3 regions of the Devosia sp. BK genome follow, and region 3 is predicted to be linked to each of the others. Evidence: predicted binding sites of a transcription regulator. Region 3 holds the regulator's gene; each other region holds the start of a gene.
The links. The regulator LexA, encoded in region 3, represses DNA repair genes until DNA is damaged. The targets are predictions, from matches to a motif close to TGTTCNNNNTGTGTTCNG.
Positions count from the first base shown of each region.

Region 1: the regulator LexA is predicted to act here: its motif matches at 1,005-1,022, upstream of DevBK_RS12125 (helicase-related protein).
Region 2: the regulator LexA is predicted to act here: its motif matches at 1,860-1,877, upstream of DevBK_RS06805 (ATP-dependent helicase).

Region 1 covers NZ_JAIMBX010000002.1:48,900-56,375, reverse strand. The annotation lists gene DevBK_RS12130 (DUF3108 domain-containing protein) at 1-238, shown strand, start outside; gene DevBK_RS12125 (helicase-related protein) at 1,124-4,126, shown strand; gene DevBK_RS12120 (RNA-binding S4 domain-containing protein) at 4,130-4,534, shown strand; gene fdxA (ferredoxin FdxA) at 4,704-5,042, shown strand; gene DevBK_RS12110 (CarD family transcriptional regulator) at 5,404-5,970, shown strand; gene DevBK_RS12105 (methyl-accepting chemotaxis protein) at 6,197-7,476, opposite strand, start outside.
Region 2 covers NZ_JAIMBX010000001.1:1,376,353-1,383,828, forward strand. The annotation lists gene DevBK_RS06805 (ATP-dependent helicase) at 1-1,825, opposite strand, end outside; gene DevBK_RS06810 (exonuclease domain-containing protein) at 1,988-2,737, shown strand; gene DevBK_RS06815 (carbohydrate ABC transporter permease) at 2,768-3,580, opposite strand; gene DevBK_RS06820 (carbohydrate ABC transporter permease) at 3,649-4,530, opposite strand; gene DevBK_RS06825 (extracellular solute-binding protein) at 4,682-5,956, opposite strand; gene DevBK_RS06830 (ABC transporter ATP-binding protein) at 6,032-7,114, opposite strand; gene DevBK_RS06835 (glycoside hydrolase family 2 protein) at 7,444-7,476, opposite strand, start outside.
Region 3 covers NZ_JAIMBX010000001.1:951,120-958,595, reverse strand. The annotation lists gene DevBK_RS04640 (DNA polymerase IV) at 1-764, shown strand, start outside; gene DevBK_RS04635 (RidA family protein) at 761-1,219, shown strand; gene DevBK_RS04630 (glycerophosphodiester phosphodiesterase family protein) at 1,292-2,056, shown strand; gene DevBK_RS04625 (GNAT family N-acetyltransferase) at 2,043-3,215, shown strand; gene DevBK_RS04620 (hypothetical protein) at 3,275-4,402, shown strand; gene DevBK_RS04615 (HIT family protein) at 4,412-4,831, shown strand; gene lexA (transcriptional repressor LexA) at 4,975-5,688, shown strand; gene DevBK_RS04605 (nuclear transport factor 2 family protein) at 5,688-6,068, shown strand; gene DevBK_RS04600 (IlvD/Edd family dehydratase) at 6,784-7,476, opposite strand, start outside.

The DNA.
Region 1 (7,476 bases), on a different contig from region 3:
CGACGCGACGTCACCGCGCACGGGCTATCAGGGGCCGGTCGTGCTCTGCTCGATCGATTACGAGCCGATTTCGGGCCACTATGAGAGCAACGAGATCACCAATTATCTAGCCGACGAGAGCCGCATTCTCATCTGGTACATGCCGCTCGGCGAAACGGGATACTTTATTCCTTATCGCGTGCTGCTCGGCACCTCGATGGGTGACCTCTCGATGGTGCTGGTCAAAGCCGAGAGCTGAGGCCCGCCGTCCCGGGTTGGGACGGTCAAAAGGTTTTTTCTCAATTTTTGCTGATTTTTTGCCCGGCTTTGCGGGGCGAGATTGTTAAGGGCGCTTCGGCGCCCTTTTTGTTTGCGGTAACGAACTGATCGGGAAAGCGGGCGAGCTCAGAAATTAGGGGTTTGGTCATGGACGTGAAGGCCAAGAAGGCGGTTAGCGGCTTGCGGGAGGTCGAACGGTAGGACTTCGCCCATAGGCCTACCAGCCATGGCGTAGAACAAACCGGGTATCTCGACCTCGATCGTGATTCTGACCCTGTTCGTTCCCGATGTGGTCCAGATGTTAAGGAACCAAAGCCGAGCGGAGCGAAGTGCCCCGCTTTGGGACATGGCTGATTTTTAGCGTCGCAACCGGGATGCGATCGATATTCTTCAGAGAGCCTAGCTGTACGCGCGCCTTGGTCGCAAGATTTCTCACAGGCTCTGCGACCCAGAATGGGACGTCAAACGAAAAGGTATGAATTTTACGGTTCAAGGCCGCCAGTAGGCCGATACAAAGCTCTTAACTCCGCAAATAATCTGAACGTTCTGGCATTTCTAGTTCGCTACGAAACGGCGCGATTCCGCCGAAATTCACGCTTTTTCAATCAAGATGAAGCCCAGATGGCGTTATCGGGGCGCGGACGCAGACCATCCAACGACACTTGTGTGCTTCGAGCGATTCTCCCCACCACCCATCGCCGTGAACAAAGACGGATTTGCTGAACTGTGCCGATTCTGTCCCTGTTCGTTTCCGCTGCGTTCCAAAGCTTAACGCCTCGCCGCTTGATCACAAAAACCGTGCTTTTGTGGGACAATGCGTGCTGCCCCTCGCCATAGGCATTTGCGCACCCTACATTGTTGCTCAATGACTTTCGCATCCTCCCAGTCGGTCAAGGCCATTTTGGGCCCAACCAATACCGGCAAGACCCATTTTGCCATCGAGCGCATGCTGGCTCATCCCACGGGGATGATCGGCCTGCCGCTGCGTCTATTGGCGCGCGAAGTCTATGCGCGCGTCGTCGAACGCGTCGGCGAACAGGCCGTGGCGCTGGTGACGGGCGAAGAGCGAATCGTGCCGCCAAAACCGCGCTATTGGGTGGCGACCGTGGAAGCCATGCCGATGGATATTCACGTCGATTGCGTCGCAGTCGATGAAATCCAGACGGCGACCGATTTTGACCGCGGACATATTTTTACCGATCGTATCCTCAAGGCGCGCGGGTTTCATGAAACGCTGCTGCTCGGCTCAGGGACGATGGCGAGCGTGATCCGCAAGCTGTTGCCGCATGCCGAGATCATTGAGCGGCCGCGGTTTTCGCAGTTGATGTATGCGGGATCGAAAAAAATCTCACGCCAGCCAAGCCGCAGCGCCATCGTCGCGTTTTCCGCGCGGCAGGTTTATGCCATCGCCGAACTGATCCGCCGCGAGCGGGGCGGGGCAGCGGTGGTGATGGGTGCGCTCAGCCCCCGCACGCGCAACGCCCAGGTCGAGCTTTATCAAAATGGCGACGTGGATTTCCTCGTTGCGACCGACGCCATCGGCATGGGGCTCAATCTCGATATCCACCATGTCGCCTTTGCCGATGACATGAAATTCGATGGCCGCCAGAGCCGGCCGCTGACACCGGCCGAGATGGGCCAGATCGCGGGCCGCGCGGGGCGGCACAAGCGCAACGGCACCTTTGGGGTGACGGGCGGCACCGACACATTCGACGAAGAACTGGTGGTGCAGCTCGAAACGCACGATTTCGAGCCGATCAAGGTTTTGCAATGGCGCAATTCCGTGTTGGATTTTTCGTCCATCGATCGGCTGCGCTCCAGCCTAGAGCGAACGCCCGACGACAAAACTCTGACGCGCGTGCCGATCGCAACCGATCAGCTTGCCCTGGAATTCCTCTCGCGCAACGAGGCGGGTGGGCTGGCGCGTGGCCACGAAGCGGTCAAACTCCTTTGGGAATGTTGTCAGACCCCTGACTATCAGGGGATTTCGCCAGCAGCCCACGGCGAGATCGTCACGCGGATCTTTTCGGATTTGAGGCAAAATGGATCGGTCAACGCAGACTGGATTGCCGAGCAGGTGCGCTTTTGCGACAATGCAGAGGGCGACATCGAGACTCTTAGTCATCGGATCAAGCAAATCCGGACGTGGACCTTCGTCGCCAACCGCAAAAACTGGCTTGCAGACCCATCACATTGGCGCGAAAAGACCCGAGAGATTGAAGATCGCCTGAGTGATGCGCTCCATGAGCGTCTCACCCAGAGATTCGTCGACCGGCGCACCAGCGTGCTGCTCCGCCATCTGAAAGACAAACGTATGGTATCTCCCGAGATCAATGAGCGCGGCGAAGTGAGGCTTGAGGGCCATCTTCTCGGCACGCTTGAAGGCTTCCGCTTCACTTTGGCGCGGATGGATGGCGAACTTGACGCCAAGGGCACGCGCAGTGCCGCGGATCAGGTCGTCGCTCCAGAGATCCGCAATCGCGCCGACCGTCTGGCGGGCGCGCCCAACGAAGAATTCGTTCTGGCCACCGATGGACGCCTGCGCTGGCGCGGTGATCTCGTGGCTGAACTTGTCGAGGGCGATAGCCTTTATCGTCCGCGTATCCTGATCCTTGCCGACGAATCGCTGACCGGCACCGATCTCGAACGCGTTCAGGATCGCTTGGGCCTCTGGCTGCGGCACCACGTCAATACGACGCTGGAGCAGGTCATGGCGCTCGAAGCGCCAGCCGATCTTGAAGGGCCGGCGCGTGGCATTGCCTTCCAGCTTTTCGAGCATCTTGGTCTCCTGCCGCGCGGGCAGGTCTCTGACGATGTCAAAAATCTCGACCAGGACGTGCGCGGCAAGATGCGCAAGCTTGGCATCAAATTCGGCGCCTATCATATCTATGTACCGCTCTCGCTGAAGCCAGCGCCGCGCGAACTCGCACTGATCCTCTTTGCGCTGAAAAATGGCGGCGTGCGCCAGCCCGGCGTCACCGATATTCCCCATATCGTGCTCTCGGGCCGGACCTCTTTCCTTGTCGATCCCGAAGTGGATCCGCGGCTTTACGAGATTGCCGGCTTCAAGGTGGCCGGCAAGCGTGCCGTTCGTATCGATATTCTTGAGCGTCTCGCCGACATTATCCGGCCGCTGATTGCCATCGATCCCACCCGTTTTCAGGGCGAGCCGCCAGCCGGCGCTGCCGAAGGCAATGGTTTCCGCGTGACCGTCGAAATGACGAGCCTTCTCGGTTGCTCGGGCGAGGATTTTGCCTCGATCCTGACGTCGCTCGGCTATCGCGTTCGGCGCACGCCAAAGGCTGCCGCACCGGCACCGGTCGCCGAAATCGGTGCGGAGGCGCCAGCGCTTGAGGCCGTGCTGGACGATAATGCTGCCGCCGTCGATGCACCCGCAGAAGACGTTCCGGTTGCTGAAGTGGCCGCTGAGCCGGTCCTCGACGCGACGCCGACTGCGGAAGAGGGCGTGATCGACGAAGCCAAGGCTTCGGAAACTGCCGCGCCGGCTGAGCCCGAATTCGACGAGATCTGGTTCCCCGGTGGTCGTCGTCACAACGACAACAATCACAATGGTCGCAAGCCCGGCAATCGCCGGCCTGAAGCTGCCGAGGGTGGCGAAGCCAAGCCCGAAGGCCGCGGCCGTCCGGATCGCTCGCGCCCCAAGGGCCCGCGTCGTCCCGAGGGCGAAGTTGCCAATGCGCGTCCGCAGGGCCGCCCGGCCAATACCCGCCCGCGTAATGATGAGCGGCCGCGCCCCGAAAAGGTCGAACGTCCCGAACGTCGTCCGCAGCGCGAAGAACGCAAGGTGGCTTTCGATCCCGATAGCCCCTTCGCAGCCCTTGCCGCCCTGCGCGGCAAGTCGGAGTAAGCTTTGACAGGGCCGGGCGAACCTCTCCGCAAGGAGCGGCTCGACCGGTTCCTGTTTTTCTCGCGCGCCGTCAAATCGCGCACCCTGGCGCAAAAAATCATCGAGACCGGCGCCATTCGCGTCAATTCCGAGCGGACCGATCGCAGCGATCACAAGATCGGCGCGGGCGATGTGCTGACGATGTCGCTGCATGGACGGATTGTGGTCTGGCGCGTGCTCGATCCCGGGACGCGGCGCGGCCCGGCGACTGAGGCGCAGGGGCTCTACGAAGATATGTCGCCCGCTCAACCACCGCGGCAGGAGCGGAGCGCATTCGAGGCCGCGATCGCCGAGCGCCCATCCGGAGCCGGACGACCGACCAAGAAAGAGCGCCGCGAGACCGACGCACTGCGCAACGAGGACGAGTAATCCCTCCGCGCGCAAATGTCGTAAGGTGTGCGGTGCTTGCGGGTATGAGGTGGGCTTTTGCGGCCGGTTCGACGCTTGCAGGCCCGCCCAAAAAAGTTTAGCACCAAAGCCGTTGAGACTGTCGCCTAGCCCGCCCCGGCCGCGATGACCGCCAAGGACTGCCCTTTCTATGACCTATATCGTCACTGACAATTGCATCGCCTGCAAATACACCGATTGCGTGGAAGTCTGTCCGGTCGACTGTTTCTACGAGGGCGAGAACATGTTGGTCATTCATCCCGATGAATGTATCGATTGCGGCGTCTGCGAACCGGAATGTCCTGCCGAAGCCATCAAGCCCGATACCGAAAGCGGTCTCGACAATTGGCTTGAACTGAACCGGAAGTATTCGAGCGTCTGGCCCAACCTGACCGAGCGCCGCGATGAGCTGCCCGAGGCCAAGGAACGCGACGGCGAAGAAGGCAAGCTCGAAAAGTACTTTTCCGAGACGGCCGGCGAAGGCGATTGAGGCCTTCTGCGCTGGGCCGTTGAGGCTAACTATCGGACGCGTCTCGATTCGACATAGAATCGTCGCATAAAAATCAAAGTTCAGCGAACGCCAGTGCTGGCGATTCGTTCCTTTTGATTTTGCTGATTTTTTGTGCTATGGTCTCACCAAATGCAGTTAAGCCCTTCACCCAGAGCGTGCCTTAGGGCACGATTTTTTTGACACAACATCTCCTGTTGCATGGCGCTTCGGAACAAAGCGGAACCGAAGCCTGTGGGTGCTCGTACTGCTATAAGGCCCCTTTTGGGGGCAGTAGTGTGGATGGACAGTCTTTTCCGCGAGGAACTGGCCATTCTGGGGCGTCAACAAGGAGTTCCAGCTTATGGTAGCCAAGAAGTCTCAGCAGCGGCTCGGGTTCAAGACGGGTGAGTATGTCGTCTATCCGGCCCACGGTGTTGGCTTGATCGTCAACATCGAAGAGCAGGAGGTCGCTGGCCTCACGCTCGAACTGTTCGTCATCAGCTTCGAACAGGACAAGCTGACCCTTCGCGTTCCCGTTGCCAAAATCAAGTCCGTCGGCATGCGCAAGCTTGCCGAGGAAGACGAAGTCAACAACGCCCTGCACACCGTCACCGGCCGTGCTCGCGTCAAGCGCACCATGTGGTCGCGCCGCGCCCAGGAATACGAAGCAAAGATCAATTCGGGCGATCTGATCGCCATCTCGGAAGTCGTGCGCGATCTCTATCGCTCCGACGACCAGCCAGAGCAGAGCTATTCCGAACGCCAGCTCTTCGAGCAGGCCATGGATCGCATGAGCCGCGAAATCAGCTCGGTCAACAAGCTGACGCTGACCGAAGCCGTGCAGCTCATCGAAAAGCAGCTCGCCAAGAGCCCGAAGCGCACCAAGGCCGATGCGGCCGAGAGCGAAAGCGACGAAGAAGCCGCGTAAGCGCTTCTTTGAAACTGAAATTGAAAAGGCCGGCAGTGATGCCGGCCTTTTGTTTGTGATGGACAGAGACTTGGGTGGGGCTCGCGAGGTCACCCACTCCCATCCTCCCCCACCAAGGGGGAAGTGTAGCATCGCGGCCGAGGTTGGATGGTGCCTCATTCACCGGCCTTGCACCTCCCCCTTTGATGGGGAGGCTGGGAGGGGGTGTTTGGCCAGTGCGATCGCCTTAGAACTCGCTCCAGTCTTGGGCGATGGCGGCGTTGCCCTGCGAGAGGTAACGGCCAGCGGCGGCGGATTTCTGCGGAGCAGGCTTGGTGCGTGGCGCGGGCGCACGGGCAGCAGGCGCCTCGTGGCCGAGCTTGAAGATGTCGACCATGCGGTCGAGTTCGGTCGCCTGGCCTTCGGTCTGTTCGATCGCGGCGTTAGTTTCTTCGACGAGCGCCGCATTGTGCTGGGTCATTTCGTCCATCTGGCGTACGGCAACGGCGACTTCGTCGATGGCCGAAGCCTGTTCGCGGCTGTCGCGGGCAATGCCTTCCATCAGACCATTGCTGGTGCGGGCCATGTCGAGCATGAGATCGAGTTTTTTGGCGGCATCGACGACGAGTTGCGAACCGGCGGCGACTTCACGCGCGCTCTGCTCGACCAATTGCTTGACGTCGCGCGAGGCTTCCGCGGTGGACTGAGCCAGACGCCGGACTTCGACAGCCACGACGGCAAAACCCTTGCCGGCTTCACCAGCACGGGCCGCTTCCACGGAAGCGTTGAGCGCGAGGAGATTGGTCTGGAAGGCGATGTCGTCGATCATGCCGATGATGTTGGAAATGCTGGCCGAGGAGCCGGAAATGCGTTCCATCGCAGCCGTGGTCTCGGCCATCACGACGCCGCCTTCTTCTGCGGCCTGGGTGAGCGCGCCAGAAGCACGGCTCGCGTCATTGGCGTGCTCGGCATTTTGCTGCACGGTCGATGCCAGCTGTTCCATGGCCGCCGAGGTTTCCTCGATGGTCGCAGCCTGTCGGGTGGTGCGCTCGGCAAGGTCATTGGCGCCGGAGAGGATTTCGCCAGTTGCCGTCTTCAGCATGCGCGAGGTGTTACGCAGGCGGCTGACGATTTCGGCGAGGCGATCGGCCACGGCATTGGTATTGGTCTTGAGGTTGGCGAAGGCGCCTTCATATTGGCCTTCGACACGCGGGGCGAGGTCGGCCTGCGCTAGCGCGGAAAGGACTTCGCCGCTCTCGGTCAGACCACGATCGACCGTATCGATCAGGTCATTGACGCTCTGAGCAATGGCATTGAAGCCCGCATCACCGAATTCCCCCGAGACACGGCGGGAGAAATCGCCGCGGCCTGCAGCGCCGACGGCGCCATGAACTTCATTGGCAAGGCGATCCATGACCTTGGCACGATCGGCAAGGCCACGGGCGCGTTCGGCTTCTTCAGCGCTGAGCGCGGCAATCTGACGGGCGTTTTCGCGGAAGATTTCGACAGCGCGGCCCATATTGCCGA
Region 2 (7,476 bases), 430 kb from region 3:
CGACATAAAGAAGCCGCCGCTCTTCTTCGATCTCATGCGTGGATCCCGTGCCGAGATCGGACGGAATGCAGCCATCGACGACATTGAGGACATGGACCGATTTCCACTCCTGCCCCTTTGCCGAGTGGATGGTCGAGAGAATGAGATAATCCTCGTCGCGCAAGGGCACGCCGGGTTGGTCGCTGGTGGCGTCGGGCGGATCAAGGGTCAGTTCAGTGAGAAACCGGTCGCGGCTCGGATAGCCAGAGGCGATCTGCTCGAGCTGGACGATATCGGCCGATCGGATAGCTGCATCTTCGTAATTGGCCTCCAGCAGCGGCTCGTACCATTGGCGGATATAAGCCATGTCGAGCGGCCAAGAGATTTCGCGCGCCGAAAGCCGGCCCACCATGCTGACGAGATCAAGCCAATGCTGACCGGCCTTGATAGGTGGCGGAACTTCGGAAAAAGCCCATGCGGGATCGGCATGGGCGGCGATGGCATCAAGGGCTCGGCCAGCCGTTCCCGGCCCGACGCCCGGCATGAGTTGCAGCACGCGAAAACCGGCAACCCGATCGCGCGGGTTTTCAACCCATCGCAAAAGCGCCAGCACGTCCTTGACGTGGGCCGCGTCGAGAAATTTCAACCCGCCGAATTTGACGAAAGGAATGTTGCGGCGGGTCAGCTCGATTTCGAGCGGCCCGGAATGGCTCGATGCGCGGAACAGCACGGCCTGTTCCTTGAGCGCAGTGCCCGCCTCGCGCGCCTCCAGAATAGACTTGGCGATATAGCCTACCTGATCGGCCTCATCCTTGACGGTGACGAGGAAAGGCTTGGCCTCGGAGTGCCTTTCGGACCAGAGATTTTTGGTAAAGCGCTCGCTTGCCTGCTCGATCACCGCATTGGCCGCGGCGAGGATCGGTTGGGTGGAGCGATAGTTGCGATCGAGCGTGACGATCTCGGCGGCCGGCGAAAAGGCGCTCGGAAAGTCGAGGATATTGCGCACGGTCGCGGCGCGGAAAGAATAGATCGATTGCGCATCATCGCCGACCACCGTCATGCCGCGCCCATCCGGGCGCAAAGCGAGCAGGATCGAGGACTGTAGCCGGTTGGTGTCCTGATATTCATCGACGAGGATATGGTCGAAAAGGCTCGACATCTGCTCGGCAATCATAGGCTCGGCCATGATCCCGGCCCAGTAGAGCAGCAGGTCGTCGTAATCGAGAACATTCTGCTGCTGCTTGGCTTCGACATAGGCGCTGAAAAGCTGACGCAATTCGGCAGACCACATGGCGCACCAGGGAAAGACGGATTTCAAAACCTCGTCGAGGTCCGCCTGCGCATTGACCACGCGGGAATAGATGGCGAGGCACGTGCCCTTGGTCGGAAACCGCGTCTTGGTCTCGCTGAACTGCAGCTCGTGGCGGACGAGGTTCATGAGATCGGCGGAGTCTTCGCGATCATGGATCGTGAAGGCGGGATCGAGACCGATCTGATGCGCATACTCGCGCAGCAATCGCGCGCCGATCCCGTGAAAAGTCCCGGCCCAGGTCAGAGCATCAGCGACTGCGCCTTCGCCAATGCCGAGAACGCGGCCTGCGATGCGCTCGACACGGCGGGCCATTTCGCTGGCGGCACGGCGCGAAAAGGTCAGCAACAGAATGCGCCTGGGGTCCGCGCCATTGGCGATGAGATGCGCCACGCGATGCGCCAGCGTATTGGTCTTGCCCGAGCCGGCCCCAGCGATGACCAGCAAGGGGCCGGGCTTTGCTTCCCCAACCCCATGCACGACAGCCGCCCGCTGATTGGTGTTGAGCGCATCAAGATAGGTGGTGTCGGCAAGCACGAATCGATCCCCGCAATAAGCGGACAGGGGATGATATTCTCTTTTTGTTCGCAAGCTTTCCTTGGACTCACGCCATCACGATATTGCCGTGATCGCAGCAACCGGACTTGTGCATCCTAGTGGGCAATGGTCCGTTATGGCTTCATGCAGCAAGGATTGGTCATGTCCATCAGGAGGATACGCGTCATCGACCTCGAGACATCGGGCGATGCGGCAACGGATGTCTGCGAGATCGGTTGGCAGGATGTGGTCTCGATCGAGGGCGGCCCGTGGCAGGTCAATGACGAACGCGGCGCGCTTTTCGTCAATCCGGGCCGCCCCATCACGCCCGAGACAATGGCGATACACCATATTCTAGATGCCTTCGTCGCCGATGCGCCTTTCTGGCGCGACATAGCCCCCACCGTCTTGCAGCCGCAGGATGGCGTCATCGCTTTGGCGGCGCATCGCGCAGCTTTCGAGCAGCGCTATTGCACGCCGCGTTTGACCGGCGGCGCGCCGTGGATATGCACCTGGAAAAGCGCCTTGCGCGTCTGGCCCAAACTTGAAGGCTTTTCCAACCAGATGCTGCGGTATCAGCGCATGCCCGAGGGCCTCGTGCACGAAATCGGGCTCCCCGCCCACCGCGCCATGCCCGATGCCTATGTCACGGCGCATCACCTGCGCGATATGCTCAATGAAACTTCGGCCGAACAGTTGATTGCCTGGAGCAAGCTGCCGGGCCTTCTGCCACGAGTGCGCTCCGGTCCGGAGCGTGGCAAAGCGTGGGAACAGATTTCGCTCGAAGCACTCGACGAGTTAGCGCGCGACCGCGACATCGACACGCGCTTCAGCGCCGAGCAGGAACTTAAGCGCCGCGGCGAAGCGACGCCGCAAGTGCCAAAGCCCAAAGCACAGCAAAGTCTTTTTTAGGCGGCCACCGTCTTTATCGCGCCCAGTGGTTCAACCCTTGACCCCTGCCGAAAGCATGATGGCTTGCGTCACGCGCTTTTGGAAGATGAGGTAGAGAACAGCCACAGGCAGACCGGCAACGACGGCCGAGGCCATCAACTTCCCATAGACAATGCCATAGGCGTCCTTCACCTGCGTGATGCCCACGGGCACGGTCATCGTCGCCTCGCCGGTCGCGGCAAGGAAAGGCCAGAGGAAGGAATTCCAGGCGCCGATAAAGGTGATGATCGCCAATGCGGCCGTTACGCCCCAGTTCATCGGCAGATAGATCCGGAACAGGATCTTGAGGTGCCCCGCACTATCCATCTGCGCCGCCTCGCGAAATTCCTTCGGCACGCTATCGAAGAACTGCTTATAGACGATGATCACCACCGGCACGATCAGCTGCGGCAGGATGATACCGGCCCAGGTGTTCAACAGCTTGAACTGCGCCATCAGCACGAAGTGGTTCACGATCAGCGCCTGCATGGGCACCATGAAACAGGCCAGGATCAGCACATAGATCACCCGCCGCCCGGGGAAATCCAACTGGCTCAGCGCATAGGCGCAACCGGCCGAGGAGACGATCACCAGCGCGGTGATGATCAGCGAAGTCACCATCGAGTTGATGTACCAGATGCCGATATTGGTGTTGTTCCAGATGTGGATATAGCTGTCGAACACCACCCGATTGGGGATCAGCGAATTGCTCCCCGAAATCACCTCGCCATCGGGTTTGATCGACGTGATCACTGCCCAATAAATTGGGAAGAACGAGGCGAGCGCGACGAGTAGTGTGATGACAGTCAGGGCCAGCCCGATCATGTCGATGGGGCCATCGCCCCGGCTCCGCGCTGAAACCATGGTGTCGCGGTTGGGAATTGCTTCGGCGCTCATTTCTCACCTCGTGCACGCAAGACCTGGTATTGCAGCACCGAGAGGATGATGATCATCCCAAAGAGCAGCATGGCGGCCGTCGCCGCCTCGCCGCCCTTGTTCTGCTGGAAAGCCAGTTTGTAGACATATTGAACCAGCGTGATCGTCGCGTCCTGCCGCCCGCCGATCGAGAACAGGTAGACCTGATCGAAAATCTTGAGCTGCGCGATGAGCTGAATGGTCAGCACCAGCGCCGTCACCGGCCAGATCAGCGGCCATGTAATACGCTGGAACTGCCGCCACCGCCCCGCGCTATCCAGCGCCGCGGCCTCATAGATTTCCGGCGAGATATTTCTCAAGCCGGCGATAAAGAGCAGGATATTGAACCCCATCGTCCACCAGACCGTGACGAAGGCAACGGTGGGCATGAAGAGCGGAATGGTGCGCGTCAGCGAGATCGGCTTGCCGCCATTGAACAGCGCCACCAGCCCCTGCACGAGCCCATATTGCACGTCGATGATCCAGTTCCAGGTGAGGAACACCACCGAAACCGGCAGGATATAGGGCAGGAAAAAGCAGGCGAGCACAAAGCCCTGCACCGGTCCCTTGAGCCGGTTCACCGCCATGGCGATGACGAGGGAAACCAGCGTGCTCGGAATAACCGTCAACACGACGAAATAGGCCGTGTTCCAAAAGGCCGAGTGAAACAGCTTGTGGCTGAGGATTTTCACATAGTTATCCCAGCCCACCCAGTCCCCCGACCCGATCAGCGGCGCCTTGGTAAAACTGAGCATGGCCATCTGGATCGTCGGCCACACAAACAGCCCGCCATAGATGAGCACAAATGGCCCCACCAGTAGCAGCGCCACGAGATATTCCTGCCGTTTATCCCTGAGCATCGCATAGAACTCCCTGCATCCACAACCACCGGCGGACACCTCCCCCTTGACGGGGGAGGACGGGAGGGGGTGTCGGGAGCCACGATATCTTGGCCCAAGTCCCCCTCCCCAACCCTCCCCGCAAGGGGGAGGGTGCCCATCGGGTCTAGTCCTAAAGCTGCCCGTTCAAATCGTCCCGCATCTGCACGGCAGCATCTGCAGGCTCGATTTCACCCGTGGTGGCTGGATTGATGTAGTTGCTCCAAGCATCGCCGAGCGGCGCGGCGGGACCAGCAAGCACGGTGCGCGGATCGAACACGGCCGTATCGGCAAAGCCGGCATAGTCCGACTGCGGCTTCAGCGCCTGGAATTCAGCGCTGTCACGCACGGCATTGAAGGCCGGGATGTGGCCAGCGCCAGCCCAGTCGAGCGAGTGCTGGTCCATCCAGGCAATGACCTTCATCACCGCCGCGCGCTTGTCCGCATCAGCTTCCTTGCCGGCATTGGCGGGAATAACGAAGGCATGCGAGTCAGACCATGCGGCCTTGTTTTCGAACAGCGTCGGCAATTCTACCGCGCCCCATTCGAACAGTTCGCCCTTGGCATGGAGATCGACCATGGTCGGGATTTCCCAATTGCCCATGATGAAGAACGGCGACTGGCCCGAGGTAAAGAGCGCCAGCGCCGCCGGGCTTTCGACCTGCACCGGCGTGTAGCCGCTATCGACCCAACCCTTCACCACATCGATGGCGTTGGTCAGCTTGGTGACGTCCTCGTCGGTCGGGAAGAAACCGCCTGCGGCTTCGTCGAACATCGTGCCACCCTGCTGGCCGAACAGGGAGTAGATCGTGCGGTAGCGATCGCCCGTTGGGGTCGAGATGCCGTATTTCCCGTCCTTGGTGAAATCAGCCAGGATCTTGTTGAAATTCTCGAGCCCATCGAGGCCCTTGGGCAGCCCATCCTCACCGATCAAGCCAGCCTCGGCGAGCATATCCTTGTTATAATAAAGAATGAGCCCGTGCTGATCGAACGGCACCGCATAACGCGTGCCATCGACCTTACCGGCATCCGACGCAGCCGTCGTAAAGTCCCCGTCCGAAATCCCGGCGCCGGACATATCCTCGTCGGTGATCTCGCTCACCGTACCACTATCGACGGCGAGCGGAATGCGGCTGAGGTGATAGGTCGCGATATCGGGCCCTTCCCCGATCGCCGCCGACGTTTGCAGCTTGGTATAGAACGGCGTGCCCCATTCGAGCGTCGTGTTCTCGATCGAAATCTCGCCCTGGTGCTCGGTGTTGAATTGATCGATCAGCGCCTTCATGCGCACGCCGTCGCCGCCGGCGAGAAAATCCCACCAGACCACATTCTGCTGAGCCGCAGCGGCATGGGTCAGCGCCATCAGCGCAGTCGACACCAAAGCCAGTCGCTTCAAAGTCTGTTTCATACTTTCCTCCCAAACATGCCCAATGCATGCATTCATCCAGCCGGGCGCTTGTTATTTTCCCGGCGGAAACTCTCCTCAGTCGGCGTGATAGGCCTTCCCTTCGGCATCGAAGAGATGGACTGCCGAACCATCGACCTTGAGCCGCACAGACTGCCCGGCTTCGAGGGTCGACTTGCCGATATCGTCGCCGACGACCACCGTGCCGTCTTCCAGCCGCGCATGGATGAGCGTCCGGTCCCCCAGCCGCTCGACCAGCGCAATGGTCCCGGCCACCTCGCCGTCCGCCGCCACGCGCAACGCATCGGGCCGCACGCCAAAGGTCAGCCCCTGCCCCACGGTCGGCGCAAGCGCGGTCGGAATAGTCGTCGCAATCCGCGTTCCACCCGCCGTCACCGCGACGCGCCCGCCTTCATCGGCCAGCGCCGTCACCGGCAAAAAATTCATCGAGGGCGAACCGACAAAGGCCGCCACGAACCGGCTCGCGGGCTTCGAATACACCTCCATCGGCGTGCCGATCTGCTCCACCTTGCGGTTGTTCATGACGACAATCCGGCTCGCCAGCGTCATCGCCTCGGTCTGGTCGTGGGTCACGAAAATCATCGTCGTGCCGATGCGCTGATGCAGCTGCGCCAGCTCCACCCGCGTCCGCACCCGCAGCCCCGCATCGAGATTGGAAAGCGGCTCGTCGAGCAAAAACGCCTTGGGCTCGCGCACAATCGCCCGCCCGATGGCAACGCGCTGCCGCTGTCCACCCGAAAGCTGCGCCGGCCGCCGATCGAGCAGCGCCGTGATCTCGAGCATCCGCGCTGCCTCGTCGACCCGGCGCGCAATCTCGGCCTTGTCGGTGCCGATATTTTCGAGCCCAAAGCTCATGTTCTGGCGCACCGTCATATGCGGATAAAGCGCATAATTCTGGAAAACCATCGCCACTTCGCGCTGGTTCGGCGGCAGGGTATCAACGCGCTTGTCGCCGATGTGGATTTCCCCGCCATTGACCGCCTCAAGCCCGGCAATCATCCGCAGCAGCGTCGATTTCCCGCAGCCCGAAGGCCCGAGGAAAACGATGAACTCGCCCGAGCGAATATGCATGCTGACACTGTCCAGCACCTGCACAGCGCCATAGGACTTGCTGACATCCCGAAGGACGATATCGGCCATCTCTTTCCTCCTTATGAGACCAGCGCAGCTTTGCTGTCTTCTGATCACTTGCCGCTCATTTAGCGGCCTGCATCCTCGCCCCACCCACGGAACCTCCCCTCGCCCCTTGCGGGAGAGGGACAGGATTTTCGCGTTCAGCGAAAATCCAGGGTGATGGGTTCTCTCCTCCGCAGAGGAGCGAGTTGTGGGCTCGCCCCCTCATCCGGCGCTTCGCGCCACCTTCTCCCCGAGAGGGAGAAGAATGGTTCGGCGCTCACCTCTTATTCCTCTCCCTCTCGGGGAGAGGGTGGATCGGCCGCAGGCCGAGACGGGTGAGGGTATTCCTCAGGTCACATCGAACCCTTATCCACCGGCAGCTCCCC
Region 3 (7,476 bases):
ATCTCGATAAGCCACGCGGATTTGCCGTCATCGGTGCCGCTGAAACCCTGTCTTTCCTCGCGCCAAGGCCGATCAGCCTAATCTACGGCGTTGGCAAGGTGTTCTCCGAAACGCTCAAGAAAGACGGCTATCACACCATCGGCCAGCTTCAGCAGGAAGACCCGGTGCAGCTCATGCGGCTCTATGGAGAATCAGGCGCGCGCCTTGCACGGCTGTCGCAAGGCCAGGACAGTCGCCGGGTCTCTATCGATGGAGAAATGAAGACCGTCTCATCCGAAACGACCTTTAATCGCGACCTCGCGACACTCGAAGAATTATCGACCGAACTTCTTAAATGCAGCGAACGCCTGTCTGAGCGGCTGAAAAGAAAGTCGCTCGTTGGCGACACAGTGACGCTCAAGCTCAAGACCACGGGATTTAAGTTGCGCACGCGGGCGAGACACCTGATGATGCCGACACAGCTTGCAAACGTCCTCTACGAAGCCGGCCTGACCCTGTTGCAGCGTGAAGCGGACGGAACGTCCTTTCGCTTGATTGGCATCGGTGTCTCGGGTCTCGATGCGGCAGATGGGTCTGACCCCAGCGACCTTCTGGAACCACAAGTGGCCCGGAAGGCTGCAGCGGAACGGGCCATGGACCGCGTCCGATCCCGCTTCGGCCGCACGGCGGTCGTTCGCGGCAAGCTTTACACCAACCGGTCCGAAACTCTTTCGGCTCCGGCATCCGAAGAAGAAGCAGAAGACCTGGAAGGTAAGACCAGATGACCGATCCGATCCAAAAGCTCCGCGAATATGGCTATGAGCTGCCAGCCGCCAAGGCGCCTGTCGCCAGCTATGTCCCCGTTACCCGCAGCGGCAATCTGATCTATGTGTCAGGCCAGATTTCGATTGGCGAAGCCGGCGTCGTCGAGGGGCGCCTTGGCGACACGATGAATGTGCAGCAGGGCGGCAATGCTGCCGAACTCGCCATTCTCAACGTTCTCGCACACATCGTCCACACGGCTGGCGTTCAGCTCCAGGACATCAAGAAAATCTTGAAGCTCACGGTTCTCGTGTGTTCCGCCGATGACTTCACAGAACAGCACCTTGTCGCCAATGGCGCTTCGAACCTGCTCGTCGCCATCCTCGGCGAAAATGGCAAGCATGCCCGCGCAGCTTTCGGCGTCACCTCCCTGCCCTTTGGCGCTGCCGTAGAAATCGACGCGGTCGTGGAAGTCTAAGCCGAACTGCAATCACACTGTCACGGAGGCGTGCGAACCCCACGCCTCCACTCTCGCTGGCAGACTTTCACCATGACCGAACCGCTCTTTCCCCGCCCCGTCGCCCATCGTGGCCTCCATGATCGCGCCAACGGCGTCATTGAAAACAGCGCCAGCGCCTTTGCCGCCGCTATTGCGGGCAACTTTGCCATTGAGTGCGACCTGCAACTGACCAGCGATGGCCATGCGGTGGTCTTCCACGACGAAAAGCTTGAGCGCCTGACCGGCGAAACCGGCCTCGTCAGCGACCGCACCATCGCTGAAATGACCGCGATGACGCTCCTAGACAGCGCCGCCGGCGATCGTCCGCAGACCCTCGACGCCTTTCTCGAGCAGATCGCTGGCCGCGCCCTCCTTCAGATCGAGCTCAAGCACCAGCCGACCAAGGAAGCCACTCAGCGCCTTGCCCGCGTCGCCACTGACGCCCTGGCGAAATATGCCGGCCCCGTCACCGTCGAATCATTTGATCCCAAGCTTATCACCCTCATCCGCGACTACGGCTTCTCCGGTCCGCGCGGCATCATCACCTATGACTATGAGGGAGAGGACTACCCTCCGGAGATCACCGAAGACGAGCGCTACACAATGCGCCACCTTCTCCACTGGCATGAGACGCAGTTCGACTTCATCTCTTGCGACAAGAACGCCCTGACCCTGCCCGCGATCACCTTTTGGCGCGCGCTCGGCAAGCCCGTGACCGCCTGGACGATCCGGTCTAAGGTTGAAGCAGAGGCCGCGCGCCCCTACATCGACCAGATCGTGTTCGAAGGGTTCAACCCGGACAGTGTCTCCCAATAATCTGACTGCCACCATTCATCCCACAACGGCATCCATCGGGGCCGACGTGTGGAACGCACTCGTGCCGGGCACCGATGGCGTGCCCGACAATCCGTTCCTCGACTTCGCTTTTTTCCGCGCGCTCGAAGAATCAGGCTGCGCCACCGGCCGTACCGGCTGGCAACCGCAACACGTCGTGGTTTCGGAAGGCGACACGCCCGTCGGCCTTTTGCCGCTGTTCCTCAAATCCCATTCCATGGGCGAATACGTCTTCGACCATGGCTGGGCCCAGGCCCTCGAGCGCGCCGGCGGGCATTATTATCCCAAGCTCCAGGGTTCAGTGCCCTTCACGCCCGCAACCGCCCCAAAGCTCCTGGTCCCGTCCGACAGAATCGAGATCAAAACCGCACTCCTCGAAACGGCGCAGCAGCTCGCCTTGCAGCGCAACGCTTCGTCGGTGCACCTCACCTTTCTGCCCGATGAAGATGCCGACATTGCCGAAGCAACTGGCTGGCTTGGCCGCGTCGACACTCAATTCCATTGGCACAACCAGGGCTTTGCGACCTTCGAAGATTTTCTCGAAACGCTATCCTCGCGCAAGCGCAAGACCATCCGCCGAGAACGCCGCGATGCGCTTGCTGATGGCTTGACCGTCAAATGGCTGCGGGGCGATGAAATCAAGGAGCATCACTGGGACGCCTTCTTCGATTTTTATGAAGACACCGGCGCGCGCAAATGGGGCCAGCCTTACCTCAACCGGAAATTTTTCTCGCTCCTTGGCCAGTATATGGCCGATCGGATCGTGCTGATCTTCGCCTACGATGGCGACGAACCCATTGCCGGGGCCATCAATTTCATCGGCAGGGATCGCCTCTACGGTCGCAATTGGGGCTCGACGCGCGAAGTCCCCTTTCTCCATTTCGAGATCTGCTACTATCAGGCCATCGACTTTGCCATCGCCCACAAGCTTGCGGTCGTAGAGGCCGGCGCACAAGGCGAACACAAGCTGGCGCGCGGCTACACTCCCGTCACCACCCACTCCGTTCACTGGATCGCTCACGCGGGTTTACGCGACGCGGTAGCGGATTATCTCGAGGCGGAACGTCCCGCCGTCGAGCGGGAACAAGAGGCGCTTGAAGGGTTTACGCCATACCGGCGCGGCGATCGGCAGGAGCGTTAGCCCCAGCCGATCGATTGTGCTAGACAGCGCGCATCAAGTGATCAGGAGACCCGGGACTAATGGATTTGTGGGATGTCGTAGCCTTCATTCTCGAAGCCCTTCTCGTCTTCGTAGTGGCAACGACCCTGTTCGACACCCTGCACTGGCTGCTGCACCGCTGGGAAAATTCCGAGATCCCGCTGCTGCGCACCTTCTCGTCCTGGCACTGGGTCCACCATAAATTCCTTGGCCTCGATATGCAGGTCAATCCGGCCTATGCCCGCCAGAATATCTGGTTTCACGTCCTGCCCGAATACTTTACCTCGATGGCCGCAATCGCGCTGTTCCTCCTGGCGCTGCCCTGGCAGCCCGTGGCCGTCGTTGCCGTCATCCGCACGGTCATGTTCGCCCTGACCCTTCGCGAGGAAGGGCTCGACTACAATCACATGTCGATGGACCGCGTGGGCGGCAAACAGGGCCTCTTGTGGGTAAACAACAATTACCACGCGATGCACCACGTCTATCCGCACAATTTCTTCTCGTCCTTTGCCAACACCTTTGATCTCCTGGTCGGCACCACCTGCCAGATTGCTGGCCGGCGCTTCCTCATCACCGGCGCAAGCGGCGCCTTCGGCTCGGCCATGGTCAAAGCACTCGAAAAGCGGGGCGGCATTGTCGAAACGGCAAAGTCCGGCGTCGATTTCACCGCCGGAAATTACGCCGCGATGGACGAAAAGCTCGCGCGCGCCGACGTTCTGATCCTTTCGCACGGCGCCAAAACGGACGATTGCTGGAACGCCAATTACGTCACGTTTCGCGACCTGATCGAGCGCTTCACCCTCATGGGCAAGGATAGGCTCCTCGCGCCGGAGGTCTGGGCGCTCGGCTCCGAGGTCGAATTTCACGGCGATATGGGCATGGATGAATTGCGCGATTATTCCAGTTCGAAGCGCGCCTTCGCTGCCCGCGCCCGCCACTATTATCGCTCCGACGACCTCATCTATCGCCACATTGTCCCCTCCTCCTTCACCTCCGCCATGGGCAAGGGCGCGATGTCGGCGGAAACGGCGGTCGGCATCGCTCTCTTCTTCATCACCCGCGGCTTCAAATATGTACCGGTGACCCTTACCGGCCTTGCCGTCCTCAATTTCTTCCGCTTCCGATATGCCAACAATGCCGGCGACGAAGCGCTCGCCGCTGCCGAATAATCCGAGGCTTTGATGACCTACGACCCAACCAATATCTTCGCCAAAATCCTCAAGGGCGAACTACCTTGCCACAAGGTCTACGAGGACGACACGGCCCTCGTCATGCTCGACATTTTTCCGCAGTCCAAGGGTCACACCCTCGTAATTCCCAAGGCCCCATCGCGTAACCTTCTCGATGCCGATCCCGCGGCCCTTTCGGCGGTGATGCCGCTCGTCCAACGCGTCGCCAAGGCCCTGCAGACTGTAACGAAAGCCGACGGCATCCGCCTCGCCCAGTTCAACGAGGCCCCGGCTGGCCAGACCGTCTTTCATCTCCATTTCCATCTGATCCCTGCCTACGAGGGCACCGCCCTCGGCGCCCATGCCAGCGGCCGTGCTGACGACGCCGAACTCGCCCAACTGGCGAAAGACCTCGCCGCCGTGCTCTAGTCTTGCCGCTGACGCGACGTCTTCCGGCGAAAGCGAGAATCTCTACTGCGCCTCTATTTGGCAAAGATGGGAGACTCTTGCGGAACATAGACGGAACACATATAGTCGTTCCGTATCCGTTCCGATTCTAGGGCTCACCGGCGATGCTGACGCGCAAACAACACGAATTGCTGATGTTCATCCACGAACGGATGAAGGAAAGCGGCATTCCCCCATCCTTCGACGAAATGAAGGATGCGCTGGATTTAGCGTCGAAGTCAGGCATCCATCGGTTGATCACTGCGCTCGAAGAGCGTGGCTTCATCCGCCGCCTGCCCAACCGGGCGAGAGCCCTCGAGGTCGTCAAGCTGCCGGATTCCATGAACCCATCCCTCGGCGGGCGCAAAGCCAAGTTTGAACCGTCGGTTATCGAAGGCAGCCTCGGAAAAGTTAGCGCGCCCCAGCCACGCGGTATCGCCGCCGAGGATTATGCCCGACCGATCTCCATTCCCGTCATGGGGCGCATCGCTGCCGGTACGCCCATCGAGGCGATCCAGACTCATTCCCACACCATTCAGGTCCCGCCTGAAATGCTTGGCGCGGGCGAACACTATGCGTTGGAAGTCCGCGGCGACTCCATGATCGACGCCGGCATTTTCGATGGCGACACGGTCGTTATCAAAAAACAGGATCAGGCCAGCACTGGAGAAATCATCGTCGCCTTGGTCGATGACGAAGAGGCCACCCTCAAACGCCTCCGGCGCAAGGGCAACACTATCGCACTCGAAGCTGCCAACCCGGCCTACGAGACCCGCATCTTCCCGCCGGATCGCGTGAAAGTTCAAGGCCGCCTCGTCGGCCTCCTCCGCAAATACTAATGCCCGGCGCCGCCACACCCAAAACGGTGATGGCGGCTTATGCCGACCTGATCAACCATCACGACTTTTCATTGCTGGTCCCGCTGATCGATTCCGATGCAGTCTTCTGGTTCAGTTCAGGCAGTTTCACCGGCATCGATGCCATTCGCAGTGCCTTCGAACGAACATGGCAGCGTCTTGAGAACGAGACGTACTGGCTTGAAGACCTCACCTGGATCGCGGACGGCGACACGGCAGCGAGCTGCACCTATCGGTTCTGTTGGCGCGCTGTGGTCGATGGCAAAGACGCCGAAGGATCAGGACGAGGCACCACGGTGCTCGCCAAGCGCGGTGATGCTTGGCGCATCATCCACGAACATCTAAGCTCTTATCCGGATTGAGCGTGACATTCTTTAGTCTCGATCGCGTTTCTACGCCGAGTGCGATTAGCCTGCAGCAGCGGATTTCATATCTCAGCGGTGAAAAGGGCTGTCACTTAGGCAAACTCGATGCGTCCCTCCTCCTACTAATGGCTTCGATCCGGCCGCAGGCAAAATTGCGCCAGTGGCGCAACTTCAGGAGAGAGGGCCATGAGGGCTATGCCCGAATGGCAAGCTAGGTGGGGTAAACCCCAAAACCCCAAAATACTTATCCATCTTCTCCCCGCTCCCCAAAACCTCGCCCATACTCTCCCCATTCCGCCAGTCACACGGCTCCCACGCAGGGTCGGGCGGAATGGCCGGTGGATGGGGGCGCCTATCCGGGCGGGGAGTTGAAATACGGCAGCCGCGACCGAAATAACGTTCGCGCCTGATCCCGGACCTGCTGCAAACTCCGGATCCTGTGACCGGCGGCCTTTGGCTCCCAATGTCTAAACAGGTAGAGCCAATGGCCGCCCGTCACCGTGAAAAACCGTCAGCCAAAAAAAAGGCCGGGCGGCACTCTGTGCTGCCCGGCCTTTAACTCGGTCACCGAAGGATTGGCCGGTAGTCGGCCTAGGCTGAGGCGAAAATGTCGGTCTCTGAGAACCGGCGCGCAGCGTACATCAGTACGTGAGCACCGGAAGCGCAAGAGACCGGCATTTGCAGACCAGCATCGGCCGAATGACGGTCGATCCTAGTGGTTATCCCTTGGCAGGCCTTCTGTCTGCGCAATCCGCTGGTACTTTTCAGCCGGTTTCAGGATCGCGCCTTCGCCGAGCTGGCCGACGATACCGCGCTGGATTTCCTGCCACGGCGTCTGGTGCTTGGGATACTTGTAGCCGCCTTCAGCCTCGAGCGCCGCGCGACGGGTCGCGATTTCTTCGGCCGAGATCAGGATATCGGCTTCGCCCTTGTTCAGATCGATGCGGACGCGGTCACCAGTCTTGAGGATCGCAAGGTTACCGCCTGCAGCTGCTTCCGGAGACGCATTGAGGATAGAAGGCGAACCCGACGTGCCTGACTGACGGCCGTCACCGATACAGGCGAGCGAATGGATGCCCTTCTTGATGAGGTAGGCCGGCGGCCGCATGTTGACGACTTCTGCCGCACCCGGATAGCCGATCGGACCAGCGCCGCGCATGAAGAGCAGCGTGTTTTCGTCGATATCGAGCGCCGGATCGTCGATGCGGTGGTGATAGTCCTCAGGGCCATCGAACACCACCGCCTTGCCTTCGAACATGCCGGGATGCTCGGGATTGGCGAGGTAGCGCTCACGGAACTCGGACGAGATCACGCTGGTCTTCATGATCGCGCTGTCAAAGAGATTGCCGCGCAGCACGAGGAAGCCGGCATCCACCTTGAGCGGATTGTCGAAGTGGCGGATGAC